3 regions of the Lysinibacillus sp. GW247-5R2A genome follow, and region 3 is predicted to be linked to each of the others. Evidence: predicted binding sites of a transcription regulator. Region 3 holds the regulator's gene; each other region holds the start of a gene.
The links. Region 3 encodes LexA, which represses DNA repair genes until DNA is damaged. Its sites were predicted from a motif close to CGAACATATGTTCG; they were not measured.
Positions count from the first base shown of each region.

Region 1: the regulator LexA is predicted to act here: its motif matches at 5,762-5,775, upstream of uvrB (excinuclease ABC subunit UvrB).
Region 2: the regulator LexA is predicted to act here: its motif matches at 8,612-8,625, upstream of AC07YC_RS08405 (YhjD family protein).

Region 1 is NZ_JBWKZL010000007.1:185,061-195,281, forward strand. It holds gene AC07YC_RS12650 (DUF4097 family beta strand repeat-containing protein) at 1-692, opposite strand, end outside; gene uvrA (excinuclease ABC subunit UvrA) at 834-3,701, opposite strand; gene uvrB (excinuclease ABC subunit UvrB) at 3,709-5,688, opposite strand; gene AC07YC_RS12665 (IDEAL domain-containing protein) at 6,016-6,264, opposite strand; gene AC07YC_RS12670 (competence protein ComK) at 6,491-7,000, shown strand; one part of gene prfB (peptide chain release factor 2) at 7,041-8,069, opposite strand; one part of gene prfB (peptide chain release factor 2) at 8,071-8,145, opposite strand; gene AC07YC_RS12680 (competence protein ComK) at 8,247-8,780, opposite strand; gene secA (preprotein translocase subunit SecA) at 9,142-10,221, opposite strand, start outside.
Region 2 is NZ_JBWKZL010000004.1:168,926-179,146, forward strand. It holds gene AC07YC_RS08360 (amino acid permease) at 1-1,085, opposite strand, end outside; gene AC07YC_RS08365 (GntR family transcriptional regulator) at 1,422-2,066, opposite strand; gene AC07YC_RS08370 (ABC transporter substrate-binding protein) at 2,258-3,223, opposite strand; gene AC07YC_RS08375 (helix-turn-helix domain-containing protein) at 3,305-4,939, opposite strand; gene AC07YC_RS08380 (hypothetical protein) at 5,248-5,625, opposite strand; gene AC07YC_RS08385 (hypothetical protein) at 5,887-6,027, opposite strand; gene AC07YC_RS08390 (hypothetical protein) at 6,073-6,213, opposite strand; gene AC07YC_RS08395 (hypothetical protein) at 6,499-6,684, shown strand; gene AC07YC_RS08400 (Ig-like domain-containing protein) at 7,173-8,210, shown strand; gene AC07YC_RS08405 (YhjD family protein) at 8,295-8,591, opposite strand; gene AC07YC_RS08410 (hypothetical protein) at 8,731-9,612, opposite strand; partial or broken gene AC07YC_RS08415 (M15 family metallopeptidase) at 9,745-10,221, opposite strand, start outside.
Region 3 is NZ_JBWKZL010000001.1:406,808-417,028, reverse strand. It holds gene AC07YC_RS02080 (DUF2339 domain-containing protein) at 1-377, shown strand, start outside; gene AC07YC_RS02075 (prepilin peptidase) at 635-1,387, shown strand; gene AC07YC_RS02070 (gamma-glutamyl-gamma-aminobutyrate hydrolase family protein) at 1,422-2,144, shown strand; gene lexA (transcriptional repressor LexA) at 2,249-2,866, opposite strand; gene yneA (cell division suppressor protein YneA) at 2,985-3,347, shown strand; gene AC07YC_RS02055 (YneB family resolvase-like protein) at 3,344-4,009, shown strand; gene def (peptide deformylase) at 4,028-4,606, opposite strand; gene AC07YC_RS02045 (GNAT family N-acetyltransferase) at 4,736-5,263, opposite strand; gene AC07YC_RS02040 (DUF896 domain-containing protein) at 5,453-5,686, shown strand; gene tkt (transketolase) at 5,812-7,806, shown strand; gene AC07YC_RS02030 (response regulator transcription factor) at 7,988-8,620, opposite strand; gene AC07YC_RS02025 (sensor histidine kinase) at 8,595-9,635, opposite strand; gene liaF (cell wall-active antibiotics response protein LiaF) at 9,632-10,221, opposite strand, start outside.

The sequences.
Region 1 (10,221 bases), on a different contig from region 3:
TCTTCCACATCTGTATCCTGTAATGAAACACTACCATTCATCAATCGGACAGATAATTTTTCAAGTTTATCTTTTGGAACTAGTACCTTTGCATTGACTTGAACAAGCTTTAATTGACTCAAAATTCGAAGTGAATGCTCATCTTCTTTCACAACAAATTGCTCCAAAAAGTGATTGCGCGTTTCTTCTTCACTATCATTCATAAGCGGTGCCTTCACCTTGCAAATAACTTGAATTGTATCTCCTTCACTGGATTCCAATGAAAAGTTACCATTCGGTAATTCAGCAATAATGCTTTCTACATTGGCAGCAGCCACTTCTTCTGTATGCGTAAACTCAAATTTATCGCCAAACGGAGAAGCTACATCAAATTCCTTCACCTTTTTGACAGCTGTATTCATCATATCCATAAAGAGAGAACCAATCTGTGTTAAATCCTTACGGAAATCTTGCATCTCATCTTGGAAATGTTTCATAAAATCTTCTTTTTTCTTGTCGCCATCTTTAGTCTTTTCTTCAAATAATGACTCTTTGTCAGATGAAAATGACTGTGACTCTTTAGACACATCATCCATAACATTTTGAGTAGATTTGCCGGATTGCTCTAATGCTTCTAATAATGTAATCGCCTCTTGTGCCGAAATCGTACCTTTTTCTACAAGCTCTAAAATTCGTTGACGTTCATTTTGCATAACTAAATAGCCTCCCTCAGTTCGTTATACTATTTATACGATTCTTTTTTTGAAAAGTTTCACTGCAAAATTGAATTTTATTACAACGTTTTAATTCTATGGATCGAGTAGAGCTTTTCGCACTCCGATTGAAGACTGGGATTAAGATTTAGAAGCTTCTGCTAATACTGCTTCCATTCTCATACGGTCACGTTCTAAAATTGGTTTTAAATATTTTCCTGTGTAAGAACCTGGCGCTTCTGCTACTTCTTCAGGTGTACCTGTTGCGATAATCGTCCCCCCTTTGTCTCCACCCTCTGGACCTAAATCGATAAGAAAATCAGCCGTTTTGATAACATCTAGATTGTGTTCAATGACTAATACGGAATCGCCATTTTCAACAAGACGTTGTAGCACTACAAGTAAACGTGCAATATCGTCTGCATGTAAGCCTGTCGTTGGTTCATCTAGAATATAGAATGATTTACCTGTTGAACGTCGGTGTAATTCAGATGCTAATTTTACACGCTGCGCCTCTCCTCCGGATAATGTTGTGGCAGGTTGTCCTAATTTCATATAACCTAAGCCAACATCAACAATAGTTTGAAGCTTACGTTGAATCTTTGGAATGTTTTCGAAGAATACTACTGCATTTTCAATTGTCATATCTAAAATATCTGCAATACTTTTATCTTTATATTTTACTTCAAGTGTTTCGCGATTATAGCGTTTGCCGTGACATACTTCACAAGGAACATACACATCCGGAAGGAAATGCATTTCTATTTTAATAATTCCATCTCCACGACATGCTTCACAGCGACCACCCTTGACATTAAAGCTAAAACGCCCTTTTTTATAGCCTCGTACCTTTGCTTCATTCGTGGTAGCAAAAACATCGCGTATATCGTCAAAGACTCCCGTGTAAGTAGCTGGATTCGAGCGTGGGGTACGGCCAATTGGAGATTGGTCAATATCGATGACTTTTTCAAGCTCATCCATCCCTGTTACCTCTTTATGTTCTCCCGGTTTAACCTTGGAACGATTCAGCTTCTGTGCCAATGATTTATATAAAATTTCATTAATCAGCGTGGATTTCCCTGAACCAGATACACCTGTCACTGCGACAAATAAGCCAAGTGGAACATCGACTTTGACATTGCGTAAGTTATTTTCCTTGGCACCCTTAATCGAAAGCTTACGACCATTTGGTTGACGTCTTTCAACTGGCAATGGGATAAATTTTTTCCCGCTTAAATATTGTCCTGTTAAAGATTTATTATTTTCCATGACTTCCTGTGGTGTACCTGCTGCAACAATTTGGCCACCATGAACACCTGCACCTGGTCCAACGTCAATCAGATAATCAGCTGCTAGCATCGTATCCTCATCATGCTCCACCACAATCAGTGTATTACCAATATCTCTCATGTTTTGTAAGGTGCTAATCAAGCGATCATTATCCCGTTGGTGTAAGCCAATCGATGGTTCATCTAAAATATATAGAACGCCTGTTAATCGTGAACCGATTTGAGTAGCAAGACGAATACGTTGTGCTTCCCCACCAGATAATGTACCTGCTGCACGACTTAAAGTTAAATAGTCTAAACCTACATTAACCAGGAAGCCCAGTCGTTCTTCAATTTCCCGTAAAACTAGACGAGCAATTTTCATATCCTTTTCAGAGAGATCTAGCTCTTTGAAAAATGTGTCGGCTTCCTGAATTGAATATTGTGTCACCTCACCAATATGTTTGTCGGCAACTTTTACAGCTAATGTTTCTGGCTTTAACCGATAGCCTTTACAAGAAGGACAAGCCTGTTGTGCCATATATTTTTCCATTTGCTCACGAACATAATCTGAAGTTGTCTCTTTAAAACGACGCTCTACATTTCGAACAACACCTTCAAATTCAATCATTTGGTCTCGCACATTGCCAAATTCATTTTCATAATGGAAGTGAATCTTCTCTTTACCTGAGCCAAATAACACTTTGTCCATCTTGTCTTTTGGTAAATCCTTCACAGGCACATCCATTGGAATATGATAGTGATCACAAACTGCTTTTAATAATTGAGGATAGTACTGTGAACTTGTTGGCTCCCAAGGTGCAATAGCATGCTCTAATAAAGAACGATCCCAATCCGGCACCACTAAATCTAAATCCACCTCTTGTGTCGAGCCTAAGCCGTCACAGCTTGGACAAGCACCAAATGGACTATTAAATGAAAACATGCGTGGCTCTAGCTCACCGATAGAAAAACCGCAAATAGGACAGGCATGATGTTCACTAAATAGTAATTCCTCATGCTCCATAACGTCTACAAGCACACGACCATCGGCCAAACGAAGAGCTGTCTCTAAAGAATCACTTAAACGTGCAGCGACACCTTCCTTCATTACAACACGGTCGATCACTACCTCAATAGAGTGTTTTTTATTTTTATCAAGATCAATCGCATCATCTAAATCTCGTAAATCTCCATCAATTCGCACACGAACGAAGCCTTGCTTTTTTAAATCTTCTAGCAGTTTTACATGTGTTCCTTTACGTCCAGAAACCATTGGAGCAAGGAGTTGCATTTTGGTTCTTTCTGGATAAGTTAATAAACGGTCCACCATTTGCTCTATCGTTTGGGAAGTAATTTCTATCCCGTGATTCGGACAAATCGGCTTACCAATACGTGCATATAGTAAACGTAAGTAATCATAGATTTCTGTAACCGTCCCTACCGTAGAGCGTGGGTTACGACTCGTTGTTTTTTGGTCTATTGAAATAGCAGGCGATAATCCTTCGATTGCATCAACATCTGGTTTGTCCATCTGCCCAAGAAACTGACGTGCATAGGCGGAAAGAGACTCGACATAACGTCGTTGTCCCTCCGCATAAATCGTATCAAATGCTAATGAAGATTTACCTGATCCTGATAATCCTGTTAAAACGACTAATTGATCACGTGGAATTGTGACATTAATATTTTTTAAATTATGAGCACGTGCACCTTGCACGACAATTTCAGTATTTTTCACAAGTCATTCACCCTTCTACCTTCAATTCAAATATCGTATCTCGAAGCTCAGCTGCACGTTCGAAATCTAGCGCTTTTGCCGCTTCCTTCATTTCTATTTCTAGAGAAGCTACGAGCTGGTCTCTTTCTGCCTTTGTTAGCTTTTTGCCCTTCGTCGCCTTTGTTACATAGGATTTTTCTTCTTCTGCCACTTGTGTAGCACGAATCACTTCTGGTATTTTTTTACTAATAGTTTGAGGCGTAATACCATGCTCTTCGTTATAGGCCATTTGCAATTCACGACGACGTTTTGTTTCATCGAGCGCCTTTTTCATCGAGTCGGTTACATGATCTGCATACATGATGACATGACCGTTCGCATTACGCGCAGCTCGGCCAATCGTTTGAATGAGTGAACGTTCCGAACGTAAAAATCCTTCTTTATCCGCGTCTAATATGGCTACAAGTGATACTTCAGGAATATCGAGTCCTTCACGCAATAAGTTAATGCCAATTAGTACATCATAAGTGCCCTTCCGCAGCTCACGGATAATCTCAATACGCTCTAATGTCTTAATCTCAGAATGCAAATATTCAACCTTTAAGCCCATTTCCTTCAAATAGGCCGTTAAATCCTCTGACATCTTCTTTGTTAGCGTTGTTACTAATACTCGCTCATCACGTGCAATTCGACCTTGAATTTCATCGATTAAGTTATCTATTTGTCCTTCTATTGGGCGAACATCAATTAATGGATCTAGTAAACCTGTTGGTCGAATAATTTGCTGGATCATTTCAGGAGTATGCTCCAACTCATAGGGTCCCGGTGTGGCAGATACATAAATCGCTTGATGTACTCTATTTTCGTATTCTTCAAAACGTAATGGACGGTTATCTAGCGCAGATGGCAAACGGAAACCATGCTCAACGAGTACCCCTTTACGCGCTTGGTCACCGTTGTACATCCCTCGTACCTGTGGAAGAGTTACGTGACTTTCATCTACGACGAGCAAAAAGTCCTCAGGGAAATAATCAAGCAAAGTATATGGAGTCGCACCTGCTTCACGTAAAGTTAAGTGACGTGAATAGTTCTCAATCCCTGAACAAAAGCCCATTTCGCGCATCATTTCTAAATCATAGCGTGTCCGTTGCTCTAAACGCTGAGCCTCTAATAATCTATCCTCGGCACGCAATAATGCCAATCGTTCTTCTAATTCATTTTCAATGTTTTCAATCGCTTTTCGCATTTTTTCTTCTCGTGTAACGAAGTGGGATGCGGGGAAAATAGCGACATGCTCTCGATCTGATAGTATTTCTCCAGTTAAAGCATCTACCTCACGAATGCGATCAATTTCGTCCCCAAAAAACTCGACACGAATACAATGCTCATCACGTGAGGCTGGGAAAATCTCTACTACATCTCCTCGTACCCGAAATGTCCCGCGTGTAAAACTAACATCATTGCGCTCATATTGAACATCTACAAGTTTGCGCAATAGCTGATTACGTTCAATTTCCATACCCGTGCGGATCGAGACAACCATTTCACGGTATTCTTCAGGAGAACCAAGACCGTAAATACAGGATACAGATGCAATAATAATGACATCATCACGCTCAAATAATGCAGAGGTTGCAGAGTGGCGCAGCTTATCAATTTCATCATTAATGCTAGAATCCTTCTCTATATAAGTATCTGTCTGCGGTACATAGGCTTCTGGTTGGTAATAATCATAGTAACTAACAAAGTATTCTACAGCATTATTTGGAAAGAACTCTTTGAATTCACTATATAATTGGCCCGCCAACGTTTTATTGTGTGCCATAATGAGTGTCGGTTTTTTAACCTGCTGGATTACATTTGAAATTGTAAATGTTTTCCCAGTTCCTGTTGCACCAAGTAATGTTTGATGACGCTTGCCTGCTTTCACACCCTCCACTAATTCCGCAATTGCCTGTGGCTGATCTCCATTAGGCTGATATGGCGCTTGTAAATCAAAAGTTTGCACACCTGTCCCCGTCCTTTCTTTCCAATTTGTACATATATTTTAGCATAGCAATATTAAAATTTCGAACATTTAACGAACGAATGTTTGTAAAATTTTTTTCTATCTCTAAAATGGAAGATGGATTCTCAACCTTATACTCTCATAATAGCCGTTTCGTCAGGTTTTCAAGCCTTCTCTAGTAATGAGATGTCCATTGTAGAATGATAGTCGTTCCTTCTCTTTTCTCATTTTTTAGAGCAATACTTTTTATACATTAGGTGAATGGCACAGCCACTCTATCATCTCCAAAAAAAATCCCGCTCTCCATAGTCGCGGAGAGCGGAATTATTAGTATGATTCATCTTCTGTTTGCTGCAAGGAATTGAGTTCGGTTGCGTATTGATAAAATGCGTTTTCATCTTTTTCATCGAGTGCTCTATCTATTAACATGATGAGCTGCTCTTGTCGATGCATACGCTGGATACGATTTAAAAATAAATCTAAATAAATCTCGTTTAATAATTTCTCTGCCTCATCAACTTTTTTTGACTGACCAACGGCTTTTAGAAAATCTGTGTACGAATAATATTTATCCAACGATCTCACCCCGATCCTTTTCTAAATTATATGAAAATTGAAATTAAAAAGCAATGCTTACGATTTGAAAATAACTTGGATTAACTAGTAAACTCGTGAAATTTAAAGCAAACTCTCTAAGCATTTCATTCATTTATCAACCTTGTTTCATTACTTTGTATATTTTTTGAAATTCATTTTATGTACTACACTACGGTTATCAATAGAAAAGGGAGGCACTTCCAAAATGACTAGTAAATTTGTAAATGGCTATTTAATTTCCTTTAACACTTACTTGCTCCAACCAGTTCAGCATGACACTAAAGTTTTCACTCATGTTATAGACAAACATAATGAGCTCATTGTTACTCGGAAGCCGATGCATGTACTGCGAAAATCTTGTATTTCATTAGGCTCCACCTATGAAGCAGCAAAGCAATCTGCAAAACGCTTTTTTGGTAATCAACATAAGCTACCAATCGTCGTGGCCTTTGATTATGGGTTTCCTTGCATCTTTCTACCAACCTATTCACCTAATTCCATTCATAATATATGGATAGGGCTCCATGCGATTATCAATATTACGCCGAGCGAAACAGGATGTGTGGTCACATTAAAAAACGATCAACAGATTGAGCTACCTATTCAATACGCTTCTATTAGTAAACAGTTTGTGAATGCTTCTATGCTCTACAAACATTACATGAACGAACGAAAACAACTTAGTCAAGACTCACCCTATCATCCATTCTTTTAACTAAAAAATCCCCCAAGAAACAACTCTTGGGGGATGACTATTAGTTAATTTTTGAACGTAAGTAAGCATTAATAAATGGATCTACATCCCCATCCATTACCGCTCCGACATTCCCTGTTTCTTCATTCGTACGGTGATCTTTTACCATTGAATATGGATGGAATACATACGAGCGAATTTGCGAGCCCCAACCAATGTCCTTCTGTTCACCACGGATCTCATCAAGCTGCGCCTGTTGCTTCTCTAACTCTAATTGATATAATTTTCCTTTTAACATAGCCATCGCTTTCTCACGGTTTTTAATTTGTGAACGTTCTGCTTGGCATTGTACAACCGTACCAGTCGGGATGTGTGTAATACGAACAGCTGAATCTGTTGTATTAATATGCTGACCACCCGCACCTGTCGCACGATACGTATCAATTTTCAAATCCTCTGTACGAATATCAATTTCAATATTTTCGTCAAATTCTGGCATGACATCGCAAGAAACGAAAGAAGTATGACGACGGCCTGATGAATCAAATGGCGAAATACGCACTAGGCGATGGACACCTTTTTCAGCCTGTAAATAACCGAAAGCATTATGACCTTTAATCGAAATGGTTACAGATTTAATACCCGCCTCATCACCAGGAAGATAATCCATTGTTTCTACTTTAAAACCACGCTTCTCAGCCCATCGTGTATACATACGTAGTAGCATAGAGCCCCAGTCTTGTGACTCTGTTCCACCTGCTCCTGGATGCAACTCCAAAATAGCATTGTTTTGATCGTATGGACCACTCAATAATAATTGCAGCTCAAAATCAGCCATTTTTTGTTGGAATTCGACCAGTTCTTTTCCTAACTCTTCCTGCAATTCTTCGTCTGGCTCTTCACGTAAAAGCTCCAGTGTCATATCTAAGTTCTCATGTATTTCTTCTAACTCTTTATATTCATTGACGATTGCTTTTAAGCCATTGCCCTCATTAATGATCACCTGTGCACCTTGCTGATCATCCCAGAACCCTGGCTCTAGCATCATTTCATCTAGCTCCTGTATACGTGCCTCTTTGTTTTCTAAGTCAAAGAGACCCCCTGAAGTCCACCAATTTTTTGGCTGTAGTGTCTAACACATTGCGTACATCTGCTAATTCAATCATTGTAAAATCCTCCGAACGTTAGTAATGGAGCCTAGTATGAAAGCTCCGTATCTTTTTATTATAACGTTTTTACAGAGGAAAACATACATAAAAACACGATCCTACGTCTCGTCCTCCAGCATATCAAGTGCAAAACGTTGAAATACTTTCACACGATCATATTGAACAAGTAAATGCTTCGTTCTTCTCTCTAATCTATATTTTAATAAAAATGCCCGCTGAATACGATACTCTATCGTTTTGACACTAACATCTACAATAATTTCCTCACTATTCGTAAAAATTATCTTTGTGCTCTTTTTATCCACAGAGATATACTCATCAATATGATGGACAGCAAACCATATACATTCCGGGTGTAGTGGCGATTTGCTTGGAAACCATAAAATATTCCCACGCTCATCCACAACGATTGGGTTTTTATTAAGTTTACCTAAAATCATTTTTGATCCATCGAAAGCCCCTCTTAAGCTTGAACCATAATAACGAAGATTATAGTCCATTAACTTCGTCGGTGGTAATTTAGAAATATAGTCATTATTTTTTTCCATCACCCGAGTACATAAATTTCCAAAGGAATCATACACAGGCATATACAGCATAGTTTCACTACTCATAATATCCTTCTTATGCATCCTTATTCCCCCTTTATGCACTTATGTTTTCAGCCTAAATAAAAAAGGAATATACCAAGTTCCGTACATTCCCGATTTTTTCTACAAGTCGAAATTGCTTGGAAAACTTTCTTTTCCCTCATTTCTCCCACCTCAGCTTCTCCAATACTTTTATCACTCTCAATCCTTAGTAATCCACCCCACCTAATTATTTAGGATAATAATAGAAGAATTCACTAAACCTAAATCCCTATTATTACAGCTATTGTATACCCACATTTTACTATTGTCTATAAATTCTGACTTTTATGACAAGAATTTATTTTTCTATAGAAAAAAAGATCATTTCAACATACCGTTAAAATGATCTTTTCCATTTCTATTATTGAGCTGCACCATGACAGTTTTTAAACTTCTTACCGCTTCCACAAGGACATAAATCATTGCGTCCAACATTTTCAGCCTTACGAACAGGTTGCTTTTTCGGAGCAGGACCGCCATCTTCTTTCGGATTAACAGCCTGACCTTTCGCCACCTCTTCACGCTCAAGATTACTGCGAATTTCGGCCTTCATAGCATACTTCGCAACATCCTCGCGAATGGAAGCGACCATATCTTCGAACATCGCAAAACCTTCTTGTTGATATTCACGTAGCGGATCATTTTGACCATATGCCCGCAGATGGATACCTTGACGAAGTTGATCCATAGCATCAATATGATCAATCCATTTTGTATCAATAGAACGTAATAAAATAACTTTTTCAAACTCACGCATACGCTCTGCTGTAAGCTCTTCCTCTTTTTCATCATATCGAGCGTGGACAGCTTCTGAAATCAATTGGTTAATGTCTTCTGCAGATTTACCTTGGAAATCAGCTACTTTTAGTTGACCTTCCTCTAGCAAATTAGCAGCCACAAAGTCTTCAATAGCCTTGAGATTCCAATCTTTTTGCTCACCTTGTGTATAGAGTCCGACAACATTGTCAATCGTCTCTTGAATCATCGACTCCACAAGCACGCGCATATTTTCTGTTTCTAGAACATCATAACGCTCTTTATAAATAATTTCACGTTGCTGACGGAGAACATCATCATATTGTAATAAACGCTTACGAGCATCAAAGTTATTACCTTCGACACGTTTCTGCGCTGATTCTACAGCTCTCGACACAACTTTTGATTGCAACGGCTGTGTATCGTCCATACCTAAACGCATCATCATCGCCTTCATATTATCTGAACCGAAACGACGCATTAAATCATCTTCTAGTGATAGATAAAATTGTGTTACCCCTGGATTCCCTTGACGACCAGAACGTCCACGTAGCTGGTTATCAATACGACGAGATTCATGTCGCTCAGTACCAATAACCGCTAACCCGCCAATTTCTAATACACCTTCACCAGGTTTAATATCGGTACCACGACCCGCCATGTTTGTAGCAATCGTTACAGCACC
Region 2 (10,221 bases), on a different contig from region 3:
GATGTTAACCAAATAAATACTTTATCTGGTGAAATAAAGTTCGTAATCAGCGAAACCTGTCCAAGGAATAATGTCAAAATTACCGCATTCATTGGAATGCCTCGTTTATTAACCTTCCCTAATGCTTTTGGTGCTTTCCCTTCTTTTGATAATGCAATCAGTGTTCTACTTAGGAAATAAACAATCGAGTTCGCTGCAGAAACCAAAGATGTTAGAATAATAATATTCATGATTGTTGCAGCTCCAGGAATGCCAGCTAAACCTAAAAGACCAGCATATCCATTACTTAGAACGCTTACATTTTGATAAGGTACAACTAAACCAATGATGGTAATAGATCCAACATAGAAAATTAAAATACGAAGGAAAATTGTATTAATGGCCCTTGGAACGTTTTTCTGCGGGTTTTCTGCTTCACCTGCCGCAGAAACAACTGTCTCAACACCTAGATAGGACCAAACTACACCAGTCATCATAATAATGACCGCTGTCAAACCATTTGGAAACATCGATTCACTGTTCCAATTTGAAAAACCTATAAATCCTTGTTCTCCAATCACTCCGAAAATCATTAGGACACCAATGATAAGAAATACAATGATGGCAAGTACTTTAATACCGGCAAACCAATATTCAGCTTCCCCATAGGATTTCACATCAATTAAGTTCAAAAACAAAATGATAGCTGAAATACAAAGACAAAATATAAAGGTAGACGTACTTGGGAAAAATTGATTAAGAATCATCCCTCCCCCAACAATTTCAGCACCGAGCCCGAGGAATCCATTAATATATAAATTCCAGCCAACCATAAAACCTAGCACGGGGTGAACAAATAAACCTGAATAGGTAGTATAAGCCCCTGGTATAGGCATGAAGGTTGACATTTCTCCAAGACCCTTCATTAACACAAATACTAAAATACCAATCACTAAAAATGCTATAGGACCTCCAAGAGCTCCAGCATTTGAAACAACATTTCCAGATGCAAGAAATAATCCTGTCCCAATGGTTCCACCAATTGAGATCATTGTAAGATGTCTGCGTTTTAACCCACGTTGTAAATCGTACTCTTTATTCTCCACTGTAAATCCCCCTAAATCTTCCAAATCATAGCCTTTCTACACCATTAATTACGTCTCCACATATGCCTCTGGTGTTTCTCAAGCTCACTTGAAAAGCTTCTCTAAAAACCGTCAGCCTGATATTGCATAAACACCTGCCGTAGAAAGATTTTTTCCCCTTATTAAAGAGAGAGAAGTTTGTTGAAACAAAATAATCCCCTTTCTCCTTTGTTAAAAGACAATATATAATATTCAGTCTTTAATTCTATATATTATATATTTTATTTTATATGTCAATAAAAAAAAGAATCTGTCTCATTTGAAACAGATTCTTAGTTTTTCCAGTTTTTCTAGCAATTATAGCAATACTTTCTCCGCTCTTTCCATATTCCAGTGAACTTCTTTGAGGAATCTTTCTAAAGCAATGGCATCCCCATTCTTGAAAAAATCAAGAATTTCCCGATGTTCATTGTTGAGCTGCGTTAACATTTCCTTTACTCGATCAGTTGAGTCATTTTCCCCTAAGTTTTTCATAAATTTTTTCTCTAATTGCAGTAAAAGTTCGATCAAACTTTTATTCGGGCATAGCTTATGATAAACACCATGAAAAGCCTCTTGCATTTTATCGTACATCCTGTAATTTTCTGTATTAATGGCTAAATCAATACTTTGAATATAAAACTCCATCTCCTTCATATCTTTTTCCGTTAATAATGGCACTGCCAGTGAGGCAGCTAATCCATCCAATGCCCCTATAATAAAATAAGTCTCTTTCGCTTCTTCCTTCGTTAAACTTTTGATGACAAATCCTTTACGTGGGATATTTTCTAGTAAACCTTCTGATGTCAGCTGAATGAGTGCTTCCCTTACTGGTGTTCTACTTACATTGAGGCTTTCACTAATATGGTTTTCATTCACCTTTTTCCCAGCCAGCAAGCTCCCATTGTTAATTTGTTCCACAATATAATTATAAACATGGTCTTTTAGCGATAAATATTCCATTATGAATTCTCCAATACGTTATTTAATACAATATATTGTATGTATAAATTGATTTTAATATATACCCTATTTTTTCTCAATTAATTCTTTTCTTATCAATGGAAAAAGTACTAATTAACACAGAACACCCTAATAGAGGTAAAAAGAAAAAGACCACCCTTTAGAGTGATCCTTCAGATTGGAACTATTTATCATTGTTTTTCAGTCAGCATTTTCACTACTTCTTTAATTTGTAGTTCTAATGAGATTGGGTCATTGCCCCAGAACAACTCTGGGTCAAGCTTGAATACTCGGTCATTCTTCACAGCGTCAAGTGACTTCCAAAGTCCTTCGCTCTCTCCCCATACCTCTGAGATTAAATCACCTTGATCGATGAAAATATAATCGCCGGCATAATCAGGAATGACTTCATACGAAACCTGACGATAAGCCTCTTTCCCTATCATTTCTTTCGCCTGTTTCGCTGGTGGCTTTAGTTGAAGATGCTTATAAATAGCTTCTCCGCCTCTATAGCCTCCGTCACCATAAATATAAAACCCTTTATCTACTACAAAAACGCCCATCAGCGCAAACGTATCCTCGGGTTTAATTATATTTGCAAGCTGTGCTCGTGCTTCCTCAGCTGTGTGATCTAATTGCTTAATCCATTTTTCCGCTTCATCCTTTTTGTTCAAAGCATCGCCCAATAGACGCATGGTTTCATAAATATCTCCTGTTGAGCTATAAGGAATTGCAAGAGTTGGTGCAATCTTCTCATATTGCTGAAGGATTGCCTCATCACTTACCCAAGTAATGATTAAATCTGGTTTCAGTTGTACGATGGTCTCTAATGATCTCTCTCCGGTTGTTTCAATTCCATCAATCTGCTCCTGGATTACTTTGTTCTCCAAATCCCATTGTGTAGAACCGATCGGCTTGACACCTAGTACAAGTAGCTCTGGTAAATAACCGTCTGTCACAATACGCTTTGGATGACTTGGCATTTCCAAATCTCCACGTTGTGTTTTAATAATCTTTGTTGCGGATTCTGACGTTTCAGCTGTAGAAGCATCCTGATTTGTATTGGATTTAGTGCTGTCATTGGCATTGCCACATGCCGTAAGTACGGTGATTAAAGCAAGAAATACTATCGATTTTAACAACTTATGTAAGTACAAGATTGTACCTCCTTATTTGATAATGATTATCATTCGCGATGATATATTCATTATAGAGACAGTCTTGTACAAGAACAACGCCTATAAATTGGATGTTTCACAGGGAAAATTGTTGGATTCGATTTTATTAATTAACAATTTTACCATTACATCCAGCTGGAGCTCCAATGAGAAACCATCATCAAACCAAAATTCATTGAGCTTCAGTAGATGTAATTGGCAGCCTTGCTCATACACTAATTGTTGCCAAATGGAACGCTGCATAAGCTGAGCACGGAACGATTCCGTATCATCCGTTGGCACAATCAAAAACATATGACTAGCCGCATATATGGGCAAGTCCTGCTCTGTCACTTTAAGATGCTTACCAGTTTGAAGTATCTCCTGTTCAATGGTTTGAGGGGCTCGTAGCCCTAATAATTCAAATAGAGTGTAGGCGGAGCGCACTGATAGATAAGGGATTAGCCATAAATTATCGTGACTTAATTCAAAGATACCAGCTGTTGTATCTGACTTAAAAAATGGTTGAATGACTTCTCTTGCTTCTTGAGCGGACTGTTGCAGCTTTACAATCCACTCCTCAGCCTGTTGTGTACGCCCTAGTAGTGTTCCAAGCAGTCTTACCTCTTCCAGCTTGTCCAACTGCCCCCAAGGAATTGTTAAAACAGGGGCAATTTGTTCGAGTGTTTTCATTATATCAGGATAGTTATAAAAATAAGTTGGTGCCACAATTAACTCTGGCTCGAGCTGGCGTATCTCTTCAAGTTGATCAAAGGACTCTATTTCCACAATGGTCGACAATCGTTTATGCAATAGCTTAGAAGATTGAAGCAGCTCTCGTGTAGTAGCGAGGGGTTGAATGCCCAATGCTACTAATGCCCCAAGAAATTGTATACTAACAATACGATGAGAATGCCTCCTCTTACGAAAACTACTAGGCGAAAGATGAACATATTTAGTAAAGGTTTTCCCCAAATATGAACCGTCAGCGAATCCTGTTTTCAACGCAATATCCTGCAATTTGTCATTTGTTCCTAGTAGCAGAAGCTTTGCTTGATCTACCCGAATTTGATTCACATACTCAGCAAAGCTCCACCCTGTTTCCTTCTTAAACAGCGAGGAGAAATAGCTTTCGTTAAAGCCAGTCATATCGGCCATAAAAGAACGCGTTAGCGGTGCTGCAAAATGTTGTTTGATATATGTAACAGCCTGTTGTATTGCTTGATCGTTCGTCACAAAACTGTTATCAATACTCTTTCTTTCAAAAATGGTATCGAGTAATTCGTGCAGAAGCAAATGAAGCTTAGGGGTTGTATTTAGGTTTTGCGTTTGCTGGAACTGTTCCAGCAAATTTTTAAGCAAACCTTCTGCATACCGAGGAAATTCCATGATCTGCCCATGTGCAGGCAAATGCGTTAAATCAATCACATATAACAGCTCATCCTTCTCCCGTTTTGCCAACCGGTAACTAGTAAATGAGATGCTGTAAACAGGTGCAAAGCCCTCACTAGCGTTTGGAACTAGATAGATATCCTGCTCTTGGTGTAAAAGCAAGACAAATTGCCCTTTACCTATTCGATAAATACCTTTCTCTGTTCGAATAGATACGGGCTGTGTCGGAATGATAACCATAGGAAATGGGCCTGCCAGCACAACAGGGCTAATCGTTCCCTCGTCTGCTAGAAGCATTGTGTCCAGAAGCTCATATGTCAACATTTCATTGAAATCCCCCATTCTATTTTTTGCAAAACAATCTTTATGTACAGTGTTGTCAGACAGCAAGTGTGACCCAATCATTGAGGCCTAACCAACTAAATTGTAATCTACCATAAATAAAACAAATCCAAAAGGGGTTCCAAACTAACTTAATTAGCTCATTTACAGTTTCTCGCCCATCTATTTTAATTGATCTTGTTATTCATTTTATAAGAAAAAATTGCGTTAGCTTATATAAGCTTTGCTCCAATAATCAACTCAAAAAAGCCCAAGTCCCGTCCTGAACGCGAGCCTGGGGCTTATTAAGCCTAATCAAGTTCATGCTTTATCTGAAATGCAAATTCTTCAATCGTTTTTCGATCTTGATAAATGGTAATTCCAATCCCAGAACGAGTAGATCGACTTGACATATATTCACCAGCATCTATCCAACATTGAAATTGGTAAATTTGTTCTTCAATCAACTCACTTTTGTTTGCCGAGATAGACAATGAAAAGGAAGGATCCGTTGAATCCCATACTCCTGCTTCTAATAATTCTTCCCAATTTCTTAGAATTAACGTATGTAACATCATCAGGTCACTTCGTAAAACGAAAAATGTATAATCCAAATGATGATTACCACAATAAAAATGAATATTAATTGTACTAGAAACAGCATCCGTTTCCACTATCTTAAACTCCATACTTGTTCTCGAGGCACTAAATGATCTATCTTTTATAATGGCCATTCATTTTCACTTCCATTACTAGTATAAATTTTAAAGCAATCACTCCAGAATCAAGTTTACCACTTTTGGAATTTTCTACATAAAGGAAATGAAAATTTTATCTTTGTATAAGTATACTTGTCCATAGATTTTTCGACCCTCTGCGACCTCCTGATAAGAACTGTTCATATTCATTTACTATACATAAAGTTCACCACTGCTAGAATTATCTAATTTCTACACATACACAAAAACAACAATATAAATTAATATGGCAGGAATTACGTAAGAGGAAATACCCATCAAATTCCATTTGTCTTCATCAAGTGACCAAAGATAAAGAAATAAAGTTATCATCGTAATCCCAAAAGCGCTCATAAGAATATTTAATAATCCAATAATCCCCATCCCCTTTTCTATCCTTTACATTACATCTAGTATATTCTTTAACCATTTAGACCATGCTACCCGTCTTTTCATATTCGAAGCATCCTTTACAATAGTGTTCCAGCCAATTTTGACATATGTCTCTTGCCAATTAATGAATAATGTCAGTGCTTCCATGGATATACATGCCCATTCACTCAACTTCGTGCTGCTATCTATTTTTATAACAAAAAAGTATTTGTCCTTTTACACCAATATTATAATACAAAAGAAAAACTGCCTATCACGACGCAGCCTATAATAAACATACTATTTTCCAAGTGAGTCTAATTTTTTGAGCGTAAGTAATACTTGCTAAATAAATGACGTTCCATTATTATAAAACGCTTGTTGAAAAAATTTGAAATAAACGAGGGATATTTAATTGGATACGTTAAATAATATCTTTAGGAGGTGTCAAAAATGAAAAGAGATAAGAAAAATACAGAATTTGCAACCGATGAGCCAACAAAACAAGCATTTTCTAGGGAAGCAGATCCAAGCAATATGAAAGAATCTAATGGGCGTAAGGGATCTACTGAACTCCCTCACCCAGATAAAGAAGACCTTATTATTGATGAGAAAAAAGGTAAGTCCACTTCATTATAATTTAAGACTATTTAACGTTTTATCTATTCAGACCGCTCATTTGAAGTGGTCTTTTTTTTATACTAGTTTTTAGTTTTATTAATGAGTCAAAGAATCCTACTAATGACAACAGACATTGACCATAGCAAGTTGCCATAATAGATTGCTGTCCACCTCAGTAAGAAGTTCAATCTCCTTCAATTTACTGGTTTGCCCCATTGACTGACCAATATGGGAATGAAGAAATAGGAGAAGTGTAATGGTATTTTCTTTGATACCGAAACCTTTAAAAAAGTTAATTGGGATAACTATGAGAAGTTAGATTTAGAAGCGATTGCTCCAGGTTACAAACAGCATGAATCATTGAAAGACTAAGGTCACTCAAACGAGTGGCTTTTTAATTATCAAAAATAACCGATTATTATCATGGTAAATAAGTACCATAATGGTTAAAGTTGTTTTTATAGGTTATTTATAATAGCCTTGTTAATTTAAAGGAGGATACATAAGTGGTTAATTTATTAAAAAAGAGTTTTATTTATTTAACGTTAGTGCTGCTATCATTAGTTAGCTTTAGTGTTGAAAGTGCATCTGCAGCAGAAGTAGTAGATTATGAAGAAGGGGTAACTAATTTAAATAATACACCTGAAAACAGTGCGGTAATCGGTGATCAGTTGCTTAAACCTGAAAAAGGATGGAAGCGATATGATGATTCAAACCCATTAATAAATTATTCAAACATGTATCGATTTTCGCACGAAGACTTGTATAAAAAAAGTCGAGTACAAGGTTATAATAAAGATATGAGTTTAACCTTCTATTTTGTGGGAACTAAATTTATGTTATTAGATTACATTGCTTATAATAGGGTGGATTTCACAATTACTATTGACGGTGTTTCTGAAGCAGCTACGGCAAAAGGTTATGGTATAAAAAGTCAGTCTATATACTATAAAAAAGTAGATTTACCTTATGGTAAACACAAAGTAGAGATAAACATAACAAATAATGTAAACAACGATACTTTTGCTCTAGATGCTATTGATGTGGACGGATTTTTAATATCAGAAAATGATGTTCCGAATATTGAATCCATAACTTTAGACAAAAATAATCTAGAATTACTTGAAGGTAGCCAAGATAAGCTAATAGCAACAACTACACCTGATACTGCAAAAGTAATCTGGTCATCAAGTGATGAAACAATTGCTACTGTAGAGCAGGATGGTAATGTTACGGCCCTTCATGAAGGTGAAGCAATAATTACTGCCAAAATTGAAGGTACTGATATTACAGCCACTAGTACAGTAATTGTTAAGAAACCAAACAATGAATTTTCAAATGCTATTTTAAGCATTACATTAGTAAACGGTATAACAAAAGAATATGATGTTACAAATACCGTTTTAAACAACTACTTAAATTGGTTTGAAAGTGCACAAGGTACATCAACATTCAAATTTTCTAAAACAATCTCACCTTATAAAAAAGTAACAGAATATATTGTACATGATAAAATTGCTTCTTTTGAAGTAAGAGAATATTAAACAAAAATTGACCAGGTACTCATCTTCCATTGAGCGCATGGTCTTTATTTTGGTGACTGATTAATAATTTTTCTACCTGAGTTTTCAAAGCCATATTAGCATATCTGAGTACCACATCATTACCTCCGTTGCAATTTGGACATCGCTAAAGTATTCGTCTATCTTTTTCACTTTTACTAATCTTATTTTTTCTTTTGCTAACAGTCTTTTCGAATCGTAATAATCATGTGTTATGTCTTTTAGTAATCTTTCAAGTATGGGTAAATAAACTTTACTCATTTTCAAATTTTCAATTACGGAGAAGTCACGTTGCAATGATTGAACTGCCATTTCTAGTATTAAAAATTTATGAAATAGTCGCCGTTGTTCAGGATTCAACATACAACTTCTTCCCCTCAACAAGAACGTTCGTTTGTATTTTTTCAGAACAATTATTTGCATTTTGACAAGTATTAATTTGTGGAAATAAAAAAGCCCAGGCTCAAATTAATGAGTACCTGGGAATCTTTCTATTATTCAGCTATTCCGCTTTAGATATTTCTTTAATATTCTCATCAAATTTAACTGGTGAAAGTATTAGACCACCGTTTTCATCAAATAAATAAGAAGTGTTATCGCCCCACCCATAAACATTGCCACTTTCTCCTAATGCAATTACAAATTGTTCACCAATAATAATATCAATTACTGGTTCTGGGATTGATATTTTCTCTTTACTAGTGATTGTTCTTTTTTTAGTATCACCTAAGCCTAGTTGTCCGTATTCATTACTTCCCCAACCATAAAGGTCTCCGTTTGCTTGTAACTTATAAAATGCCTTGTTACCAACAAACAATTGAGATATTGTTTGTACAGGTTTCTCAGGCTCCACTGGCTCTTCCTGCGGTGGTAGTAATTCGCCGTTTTCATCAATATCTAATGCATCCAAGTTTATACCTTTTGAATAACCTTCTGCTACTCGGATTATAGCACTATGTCTTTTATTTTCTAAACCTGTGACTTCAGCTATTAACGTCTGATTTTGTGTTGGTCCATGTATAGAAAATGTTTGTTTTACTTCTCCATCTATAACCAATTCTACTTTTTCAGCGTAATAATTACTTGTGTTCCATCTACGCACGATAATTCGAACTTTATCTCCTGTGAAATCAAATAATACAGGTTTATCATTTGCAGATGTATAAGAATAGCTACCGTTATACGGAGCACCATCTTTTGTGCTTTCGTATCCTTTTTTTATAATAGCTGGATGAGAATCGTCGTATCTTTTCCAACCAATTTCCGGTTCCTTTAATTGTTCTCCAATAGACGCTGCTTTAGCTTTGTTTCCCTCGATATCTAGAAGTGAGAAACTAAATAGTATAGCTATAGCTGCTGATACTATCATTAAAATCTTTTTCATAGTAATCCTCCAAAGTGATATTAATAGATTAATTATCCTATTTTTAAAATAATATAATTGACTTAATTATTATTCATTTTATTACATATTTCAACATATATTTCATCATATAACAAATGCATGTTAATACTTTTAATTAATACGCTGAGCAATAATGATTTTCAAACCTTCAAAATCACCACTTGTCATCGTGCCTTGGTCGAATTTATCAAGCCACGACTTATCAATTTTCTTTTTATCCACTGATTGTTTAATGTAGTCACGTACAGCAGCCTTCGTTGTGTCATTAGTGAATAACATTTTATCATCATCCTTTGCTATTGGTTTAGTTGTATTGCCTTCCACAATTAATTGCACTTGGTATTTACTATTGATTGGAATAATCACTTGTCCTTCAATTTTGTACCCCTTTGGCATAATCCAAGTTTGGCTTGACCCCGAAATGAGGACGATCAATATTACCTGTCCAATCTCCTCCCCATGTGGTGCCTAGATTACGTGCAATAGCACCTACTCGGCTTAGGGTTGCTACATCATATAAATCCTGTGGAGGACCAACAGCAATATCCCACGCTAATCGTGACTTATGATTGCTGTCTAGTGTCCAAG
Region 3 (10,221 bases):
AGGGCCGTATTTATCAGCTGTATGAAGAGCGAATGGGGAAATATGTAGACACTATTGTTAGCTCAGGTGTCGTACTCACAATGATCTCAATCTGGGGGCTTGTTCATCAATTTACGTATAGTCATCTACTTGATTGGAAGCTAAGTATAGCACTTACAACGATTACATTATTCCTCACAGCGAGCATTTCGCTATGGCTTAGTTCCACACAACATTTAAAAACGCTTCGTACTACAGGTTTTGTTATTTTAGTCATGGCGTTTATCAAGCTTATTTTCTTTGACTTATCAGCCCTTGATTTATTAATTAGAGCTGTTCTATTTATAACAATTGGTGGCATTGGCATGTTGTTGTCAGGTAGGTTGCTGAGGAAATAAATTGAAGAGGTTCCAATAATTTTGGAATCTCTTTTATATTGTGCTAAACTGATACTACTCTTACTCTACTCTTTCTTTCTTCGTACCGTATGACTTCAAACCTTTTATGAAATATTCTTCAAACACATCTCTCATTATCAATGTCCATTGTTGAATAACAGTCGATAGGTGAATTACTGAGCAAGACTACAATAATTATATGAATAGGCGCATCATACTTATTGTATGGGCGCCTATTGGTTTAGGAGGACATAAATTTGGAAATGGCTTATACAATTATCATTTTTTTAGTGGGTCTAGTCTTTGGCTCTTTTTATAATGTAGTTGGCTTACGTGTGCCGCGGAAGGAGTCTCTTGTATATCCTTCCTCCCATTGTACGAGCTGTCAGAGACAATTGACGGCTCTTGATTTAGTGCCAGTATTGTCTTATCTGTTTTTAAGAGGTACATGTCGAGGCTGTGGCCTTAAAATTTCTTGGCTATATCCAGCGATAGAATTGTTAACTGGAGGATTATTCGCCTTTGCGTATTTGGAGCTAAACTGGAGCTTAGAATTTATAGTAGCTTTATCGTTCATCTCATTGTTAGTCATTATAGTTGTTTCGGATTTTACCTATCTGTTAATTCCAGATAAGATTCTATTATTCTTTTTGCCCTTTTTGGTCATAGGACGTGTACTGTCACCTTTAACACCTTGGTGGGACAGTCTGTTGGGTGCACTCGTTGGTTTTGGCATATTATACAGTATTGCGGTTTTATCGAAAGGTGGAATGGGAGGGGGAGATATTAAATTCTTTTTTTTAATTGGTCTCGTTCTCGGTACTATTCATACGCTGTTGACTTTATTTTTTGCCGCTATCATTGGTATGATAATTGGAATAGTTGTCTTATTAAAGCGTAAACAAGGAAGACAAACACCTATTCCCTTTGGTCCATCTATTGCATTAGCCGCTATGATTGTTTATTTCTACGGAGATTCGTTCATCAATTGGTATTTAGGTTATTGGTAAGTGTTAAATCTTCAATTTTGTGGAGGGGAATCAAGTGAAGCCGATTATTGGAATAACAGCTTTTGTAGAAGATGATTTATCAGCTCATTTAAATGCTGCTTACAGCAAAAGTATTATTGAGGCGGGCGGTATCCCCCTTATTATTCCGTTAGGTGTAGAGGAAGATGCTGCTCAAATTTTAGCCCTTACAGATGGCTTATTGCTATCAGGAGGCTATGATGTACATCCTTTTCTATTTGGAGCGGAGCCTTCACCAAGGCTAGGTAAAATTCATCCAGCTAGAGATGCCGTGGAATTAGCATTAATTGAGGCTGCATTTGTACGGAAAATGCCTATTTTCGGCATTTGTCGAGGTATCCAAATAGTAAATGTTGCATTAGGTGGTACGTTATATCAGGACATTGATAGTGACCATTATAGTACGAAGCTAATCAAACATATGCAACAAGCTAGTAGGTCAGTAGCAACGCATTATGTACAAATTATTGCGGAGAATTTATTAGCGACTATTCTTGAACAAGAGAAAATTGCCGTCAATTCTTTTCATCATCAGTCAGTGAATGTACTAGCGGAGAATTTAAAAGTTGCAGCGAAATCAAGTGATGGCATTATTGAAGCAGTGGTGCATGAGGAATTACCATTCTGTTTGGCTGTCCAGTGGCACCCAGAGGAATTGGCTATAGCGGGAGATCAGCATGCACAAAAGTTATTTGCAGCGTTTGTTGAAGCAAGCTTGAAATTTAAAAAAGAGGCATAGAGAGGTCATTGTAAAAAGAATCCAATAGTTTGTGGATTCTTTTTTTGCGTAAAAAAGAGGATGTATGCTCAGTGAAGGAACACAATCCTCAAACCCTCATTTAATTAATGTACACGGCGATAAAGTCCGACAACTTGTCCCAAAATTGATACTTGATCGACGATAATCGGTTCCATCGATGAATTTTCAGGCTGTAAACGGAAATGGTTTTTTTCCTTAAAGAAGCGTTTTACAGTAGCTTCATCCTCAGCTGTCATGGCTACAACAATGTCTCCGTTAATGGCTGTTGACTTTTGCTTTACGATCACTAAGTCACCATCTAAAATTCCTGCTTCAATCATCGATTCACCCATAATTTCTAGCATGAATAACTGATCCTCACTCGTGCCATATGTATCTGGCAGTGGGAAATACTCTTCAATATTTTCGATAGCTGTAATAGGAGAACCTGCTGTCACCTTCCCTACAAGTGGTACATGGATGACATGTTGCTTTTGGATAGATTCCTCAGGCTCAAGAATTTCAATAGCACGTGGCTTTGTTGGATCTCGACGAATAAAACCCTTTTGTTCTAATCGAGCCAAATGACCATGAACAGTTGAACTTGAAGCAAGTCCAACAGCTTCCCCGATTTCACGGACTGATGGCGGATACCCTTTAGCTCGTACCTCGTCTTTAATGAACGCTAATATGTCCTCTTGTCTTTTCGATACTTTTTTCATGATTGCTCACCTCTTTTTTCTAATATCAATCTTCTTATTTGATAGTATAACAGAATGCGAACACGTATGCAAACATAGGTTCGAAAAGTGTTTGACAAAAACGTTTGTTCGCTTTATTATGAGAACATACATTCCGAACAAACATTCTAGAAATGAGGTTATAATGATGACATGGTTAAAGAAAAATACACATATCACTATATTATTAGGTGCTTGTTTACTCTTCGCAAGTTACCTTTACATCACTGATCCGGGGGATGTTAATTACGCTGAAATTCAAATCGAACATGGGGATAGCTTGTGGTCGTTAGCAGAACAATACCGTGGTAAAATGAGTAAAGAAGATTGGATTAAGCTTGTCAAATCAGAAAATGAGTTAGCAGACATTAAAATCGTGGCAGGTAAATCTCTAGTCATTCCAGTTTTGAGTGATCAAGCCAGTCCCATCAAAACTATTGAAATTGCGAGAAACGAACAATGAAAAATAATCAAATGACGGCTGTTGTCTATTGCCGAGTAAGTACTGAAAAAGAAACGCAAAGCTCCTCATTAGAGCGCCAACAAGAAGAATTAGTGCGCTATGCTAAAGAGCAAGGCTATGAAGTAAAGGGTGTTTTTAAAGATAAGCATAGCGGTTATGATGTAGAACGCGAAGGCTTACTGGAAATGCTTGATTTTATAAAAGAGAAAGAAATAAAAGCTCTTTTTGTACAAGATGAAACTCGTTTAGGTCGTGGAAATGCAAGAATGGCAGTATTGCATTTATTACAAAAATCAGCAACAGATGTTTTTTCCATGCGTGATGCAGGACCAGTCCAATTAAACGAAATGGATACGATGCTACTAGAAATTTTAGCAATTGTAGAGGAATATCAACGTAGAATACATAATGCAAAAATCCGCAGAGGCATGCGACGTGCTGTTGAAAATGGTTATCGCCCTGAAAATAATCTATCCAATCGTGGCAATCCACATGGTCAGGAGCGGAAAGAACTCCCTGTTGATGAAATTGTGAAGCTACGGAATCGTGGTTTTACCTTTGAGGAAATTTCCATTACGCTTAGAGGACTAGGCTTTGAGGTAAGTAAAGCAACCGTACATCGTCGATTCCAAGAGCATCAAGAAAGATTAGCAGGCAAATAATATTGCCCGCTAATTTTTTTAATACAAGCTTTCGATAATAACATTTTGGGGTAGTTGAAAAGGGTTATCTTTATTAATTCGATCATAAAACATAATGCCGTTTAAATGATCGATTTCATGCTGTACAACGATAGATTCATAGCCTTTTAAAGACATCATAAATTCCTGTCCATCAATATTATAGGCTTTTACTTTAATTCGTTCATATCTTGGTACAAAACCGTGAACAGGTCGATTAACAGACAGACACCCTTCACCCTCAGGCAAATAGATCATATTCAAAGAATGACTCATTATTTTTGGGTTAATGAACATCATTTCGTGTATTTGGTCGTGATCCTCAAAAAGTACAGCAAACATTCTCTTATCTACGCCAATTTGATTGGCAGAGAGGCCACTACCAGGACGGAGTTTATACTTTTTTATTAAATTCGGATCTTGGCTGTTTTTTAAATATTGAAGCATAGATAATAATAGATGTCGGTCCTCTAAGGGAACTGGTATGGCAACGTCTTGCGTTTGTTTTCGTAATAAGACTGAATGTTCTTTTACAAAATCTTTCATAGTAATCATGTAAGCAGGATGAAATTTTGCCATCGAAACATACCTCCACAATAGGGCTTATTCAGAAGTTCATCAGGCTAAATTGTATGGTCGGATCATACATCATTGATGCAGCCCAACAACGCTTATAGTCGCGCATTTTCACAAGTGTTTAACGTTCTTCTAATCTTCTAATAAATTATTCCAATCTTCACGTAAAACTGCGTAATAGTATTCGTCCCACCATTCCTTCCCATATGGTATACACTTTTTAAAATATCCTTCACGCCTCATTCCGATCTTTTCCATAACTTTATAGGAAGCGATATTTTCGGGCTGACAGGTTGCAATAATTCTATGAAGTTTCTTTTCATTAAATCCATAGTCTAATACAGCATGGGCAGCTTCAGAAGCAAAGCCTTGATTTTGATAAGCTGGATTTAGTACCCAACCGATTTCATAAGTATGATCGCCGAAACAAGGATGGAAAACGATATGACCAATCACTTGCTCGCAATTATTTGAAACAATAGCAAAATGTTTTGCTTTGTCGTTGCTATTTTCTGCAATAAATTTCTTTGCCTGTTCTTCATTGAAAACACCTTCAGGCATATAGTGCATCACTTTTTCATCTGAAGTATAGCTATAAACAGCTTCCCAGTCCTGCTCTTGAAATGTTCGAATGAGTAATCGCTTAGTTGTCACGTTCACATGTATATCCTCCAATATATAGTTAAATTTTTCCTTCCATATAATATTTATACACTTCAAACATCTGGAAGTCATGTGTTTTTTAATTTCAACAGCTTGAATAAGGGCTGGTATAACTGCATTTAATGGGAAACCGTGCTATACTTTGCATACTGAGTTCAATAAGGTAGGTACTGAAAGGGTGTAACGATGTTATCAAAAGAAAAAATAAACCGTATAAATGAACTTTCTGCTAAAGCGAAAAGTGGTCAACTAACGGATGAAGAGGCAAAGGAGCGAACAGCGCTTCGTAAGGAATACTTAGAGACATTTAGAGCAACAATGCGTGATACGATTGAAAACGTAAAAGTGGTTGATGCAGAAGGAAATGATGTCACGCCTGAAAAGGTAAGACAAGCGAAAAAAAATAAATTTCTAAATTAATGTGACACAATTTAATAAAGTATGTATGAAAATACAAATAGTATTACAAAAGCATTGTTTTCTAAAGCAATGTTGACTAAACTGTAGAAGAACAATTATAGGACGAGAAAGGATGTCACAATATAATGACTCAACATGCGGATTTATTAGCAATTAATGCTATCCGAACTTTGTCAATCGATGCTATTGAAAAAGCAAATTCTGGTCACCCAGGTTTACCAATGGGGGCAGCGCCAATGGCTTATACGCTTTGGACAAAACAATTACGCCATAACCCAGCGAACCCAAAATGGTATAATCGCGATCGTTTTGTATTATCAGCTGGTCATGGTTCCATGCTTCTATACAGCCTACTTCATCTAGGCGGCTATGGTTTACCAATGGAAGAAATTCAAAACTTCCGCCAATGGGATTCATTAACACCAGGACATCCTGAATATGGTCATACAGTAGGTGTGGAAGCGACAACTGGTCCTCTAGGACAAGGTATTGCCATGACTGTAGGTATGGCAATGGCTGAGCGTCATTTAGCAGCTACTTACAATAAACCAGGTCATGACATCGTTGACCACTATACATTTGCATTATGTGGTGATGGTGACTTAATGGAAGGCGTTGCAGCAGAGGCTATTTCATTAGCTGGTCACTTAAAACTTGAAAAATTAATCGTGCTTTACGATTCTAATGATATTTCTTTAGATGGTGACTTAGAAAAGTCATTCTCAGAAAATGTACAAAAACGTTTTGAATCTTATGGTTGGAATTATTTAAAAGTTGCAGATGGCACAGATGTTGATGCGATTAATGCAACTATTGAAGAAGCTAAAAAATCAACTGGCAAACCAACATTGATTGAAGTGAAAACAGTGATTGGTTTTGGTTCTCCAAATAAATCAGGTAAAGCTGATTCACATGGTGCACCACTTGGTACAGATGAAGTGGTATTAACAAAAGCTGCTTATGAGTGGGCACACGAGCCTTTCCAAATTCCTGCTGAAGTATATGATACGTTTAATGCTGCAGCTGAAGTGCAAGGAGCTCAGTCTGAAGAAGCTTGGAATACGAAATTTACTGCTTATAAACAAGAATTCCCAGAGTTAGCTGCTCAATTTGAACATGCTATGAATGGTGAATTACCAGCAGACTTCGCTTCTGAATTACCAGTGTATGAAGCTGGTAAATCTGTTGCAACACGTTCTTCTTCTGGTGATGCGATTAACGCTATCGCTAAGAAAACACCATCATTCTTTGGTGGCTCTGCTGACCTTGCTGGCTCAAATAAAACAACGATGAAGGGTGCAGGCGATTTCTCTGCAGACGATTATGCTGGTCGCAACATCTGGTTTGGTGTTCGTGAATTTGCAATGGGCGCTGCTTTAAACGGTATGGCTCTTCACGGTGGTTTAAATGTATTTGGTGGAACATTCTTCGTGTTCTCAGATTATGTTCGTCCGGCAGTTCGTCTTTCAGCATTAATGGGTCTTCCTGTAACGTATGTATTTACACATGACTCGATTGCGGTAGGAGAAGATGGTCCAACCCATGAACCAATTGAACACCTTGCATCATTACGTGCAATGCCTAATTTATCTGTTGTTCGTCCTGCGGATGCAAATGAATCAGCTGTTGCGTGGGAGCTTGCCGTTGCATCAGAAAATACGCCAACAGTATTAGTATTGTCTCGTCAAAACTTACCTGTTCTTAACGCTTCTATTGAAACAGTACGTGAAGGTGTGACGAAGGGTGCTTACACAGTATCTCCTGCTACTAAAGAAATAGCGGATGCGATTTTAATTGCAACAGGCTCAGAGGTTTCACTTGCTGTTGAGGCACAAAAAGCATTAAAAGCTGAAGGCATGGATGTAGCTGTCGTTTCAATGCCATCTATGGACCGCTTTGAAAAACAAGATGCTGCTTACAAAGAATCTGTTTTACCAAAAGCTGTCACTAAACGTCTTGCGATTGAAATGGGTGCATCATTCGGCTGGCATAAATATACCGGCTTTGAAGGTGATGTGCTTGCAATCGATAAATTTGGCGCATCAGCTCCAGGTGAAATTGTAATGGAAAAATACGGATTCACTGTAGAGAATGTAGTTGCAAAAGTAAAAGCACTATAAGAATTTAAATAAAATACCGCAACACTCAGCGTACGTATGAATTCGCAGGGTGTTACGGTATTTTTTTGCTATAGGATGACGTATCACTAAAGGAATGAACAAATACATCCGGTGGAAAGGGTCTTCTAAAATAAGTCTAATTAAAAAAATGCATATGGTTATGCAGTTTTTTATGTAGAAATTACTTCGCAAGCCCATTTTGAAAGGCATAGACAACGGCTTGTGTGCGATCTTGAACCTCAAGCTTTGCTAGAATATTGCTTACATGTGTTTTCACAGTTTTTAAAGCAATATATAGCTCGTCAGCAATTTCCTGATTGGCTTTGCCCTGTGCCATCAGCAATAAAACTTCCATTTCACGGTCAGTAAGGTGGTCGTAAAGGGGTGTATTATTGCCGTGGCGCATACGGTGCATCATTTTAGATGTAACTTCTGGCTCTAATACCGTTTCGCCACCCATTGTTTTACGAATGGCTTCTGCAATTTGTTTTGCATTAGATGTTTTTAATATATAACTCACTGCCCCTGCCTCTAAAGCAGGGTAGACTTTGTCATCATCTAAAAAGCTAGTCACCATCATGATTTTTGCCTCTGGCCATGCGGCTAAAATTTCTGCTGTTGCCTCAGCACCAGTCATAATGGGCATAACATTATCCATTAAAATAATATCTGGCTTTAGGGCAAGGGCACGCTCAACTGCTTCTTGCCCGTTTTCAGCCTCTCCCACAACTGTAATATCTGGCTGTGCGGATAAGTATGCCGAAACGCCGATACGCACCATTTCATGATCATCCACTATGAGCACTTGTATCATTGTCATTGACCTCCTCTTTATGTAGTGGAATTTTAACTTCGACAATCGTTCCTTCTTCAGGGACTGACACAATTTTATATGTGCAGCCAATTTCAACAGCTCGTTCAGCAATATTTTGCAAGCCGTAAGAAGTGGATTTATCTGCCTCTACATCAAAACCTAAACCATTATCTTGAATGCGTAAAATGGCTAAGTCATCTCGTGCAACAAGCAACAATTCAACCTCACTTGCTTTGGCATGTCGAAGTGTATTAGAGAGGGCTTCCTGGGCAATGCGGAATAGGTGATCTTCTTCTGCTTTCGTTAATGCCATTTCTTCTAGCTCATATTCAATATGGAAGTAAACCTTTTGCTGAAGCTCGATAATTAATTCCTCTAAGCCTTGGGCAAGTGTTTTATTGCGAAGTGCAACAGGTCGCAAGTGTAATAATAATGCACGCATTTCGAGCTGTGCTTGCTGAACTATTTTTTCCACTTGTTTTAAGCTAGTCGTATTTTCGTCATTTTCCGTTAAAGCAGAAAGCAACATGGAGGCCGCAAATAATTGCTGGGACACAGAATCATGTAATTCTCTAGCCAGACGTTGACGTTCAGCAATGATGCGTTCCTGTATAATTTTGTCATGAGCTTCTGCACGTTCATTGGATAAGCGCTGTAGACTTTTACGCTGTGTATCTATTAATTCACTTGTTTGCACAAGTGCTTTTTTTAATGGTTTCGGAAGGGCTTGCTTTTTAGAAAGCACAAAATCAGGTTCGATTAACTGCTTTACAATTTTCGTTGCTTGAGCTTCTCGGGCACGAGCAGTCATACTAATCCAACTGGCAAAGAGGAAGCTAAGAGCAAATAGGCTGACTACAATAATTCCGCCGAGAGGAAAATTATCATAATTTTGTCGCCATAAAGGTTCCCAAGTTTTCTCATCAGGATTTCCCCATACTGCAACAAGCAAACCGAATGTAGCACTCATTAAAATGAATAATAAGGTAAATAATCTTGAGATAAAGGCAATCATTTACGCAGCACCTCCAAATCTCCAAGCCATGTAGCAACATGAATAATTAAAATGCGTTTTGCATCCTCAGGATTTCCATCAGAAAAGCTAACACTTTCATTTAAAATACGTTGTGGACCCACATGTAAGCAAGTAAGCTCACCAAATAGGGTCGTATAGTGTATACGAAAAGGTATTTCATATGGGATATAGATTTGAACTTTACCAATCCCTTGACGAATCGTAATTAGACTTGTGCCAGCAGGCAAAATCGTTTGAGTCGTATCAACTGTGATATCTCCTGCTAAACGTTGAATTTGTACATCTTGCCATTTGTATGCTTCTGTTGGTGCTGGTATGGTGCCAATTAAGTCATTTTTCGAGGTAGATAGTTTTTCAAAAAGCTCAGCACCAACTATTTTTGGTTCATTTTCTCGTTGTAAGTATTGATAAAGCATATATAAGAGCATAATTACAATGAATAGACGGAGGCTCCACATTGTGAATAATGCAATCGCAATGAAGAATATGCCGGTCCATTTAAAAAAGCGAACTTTTTTAGAAAAGCTTAAATAAAGCAGTACGGCCCCAATCAATAAACAAAAGG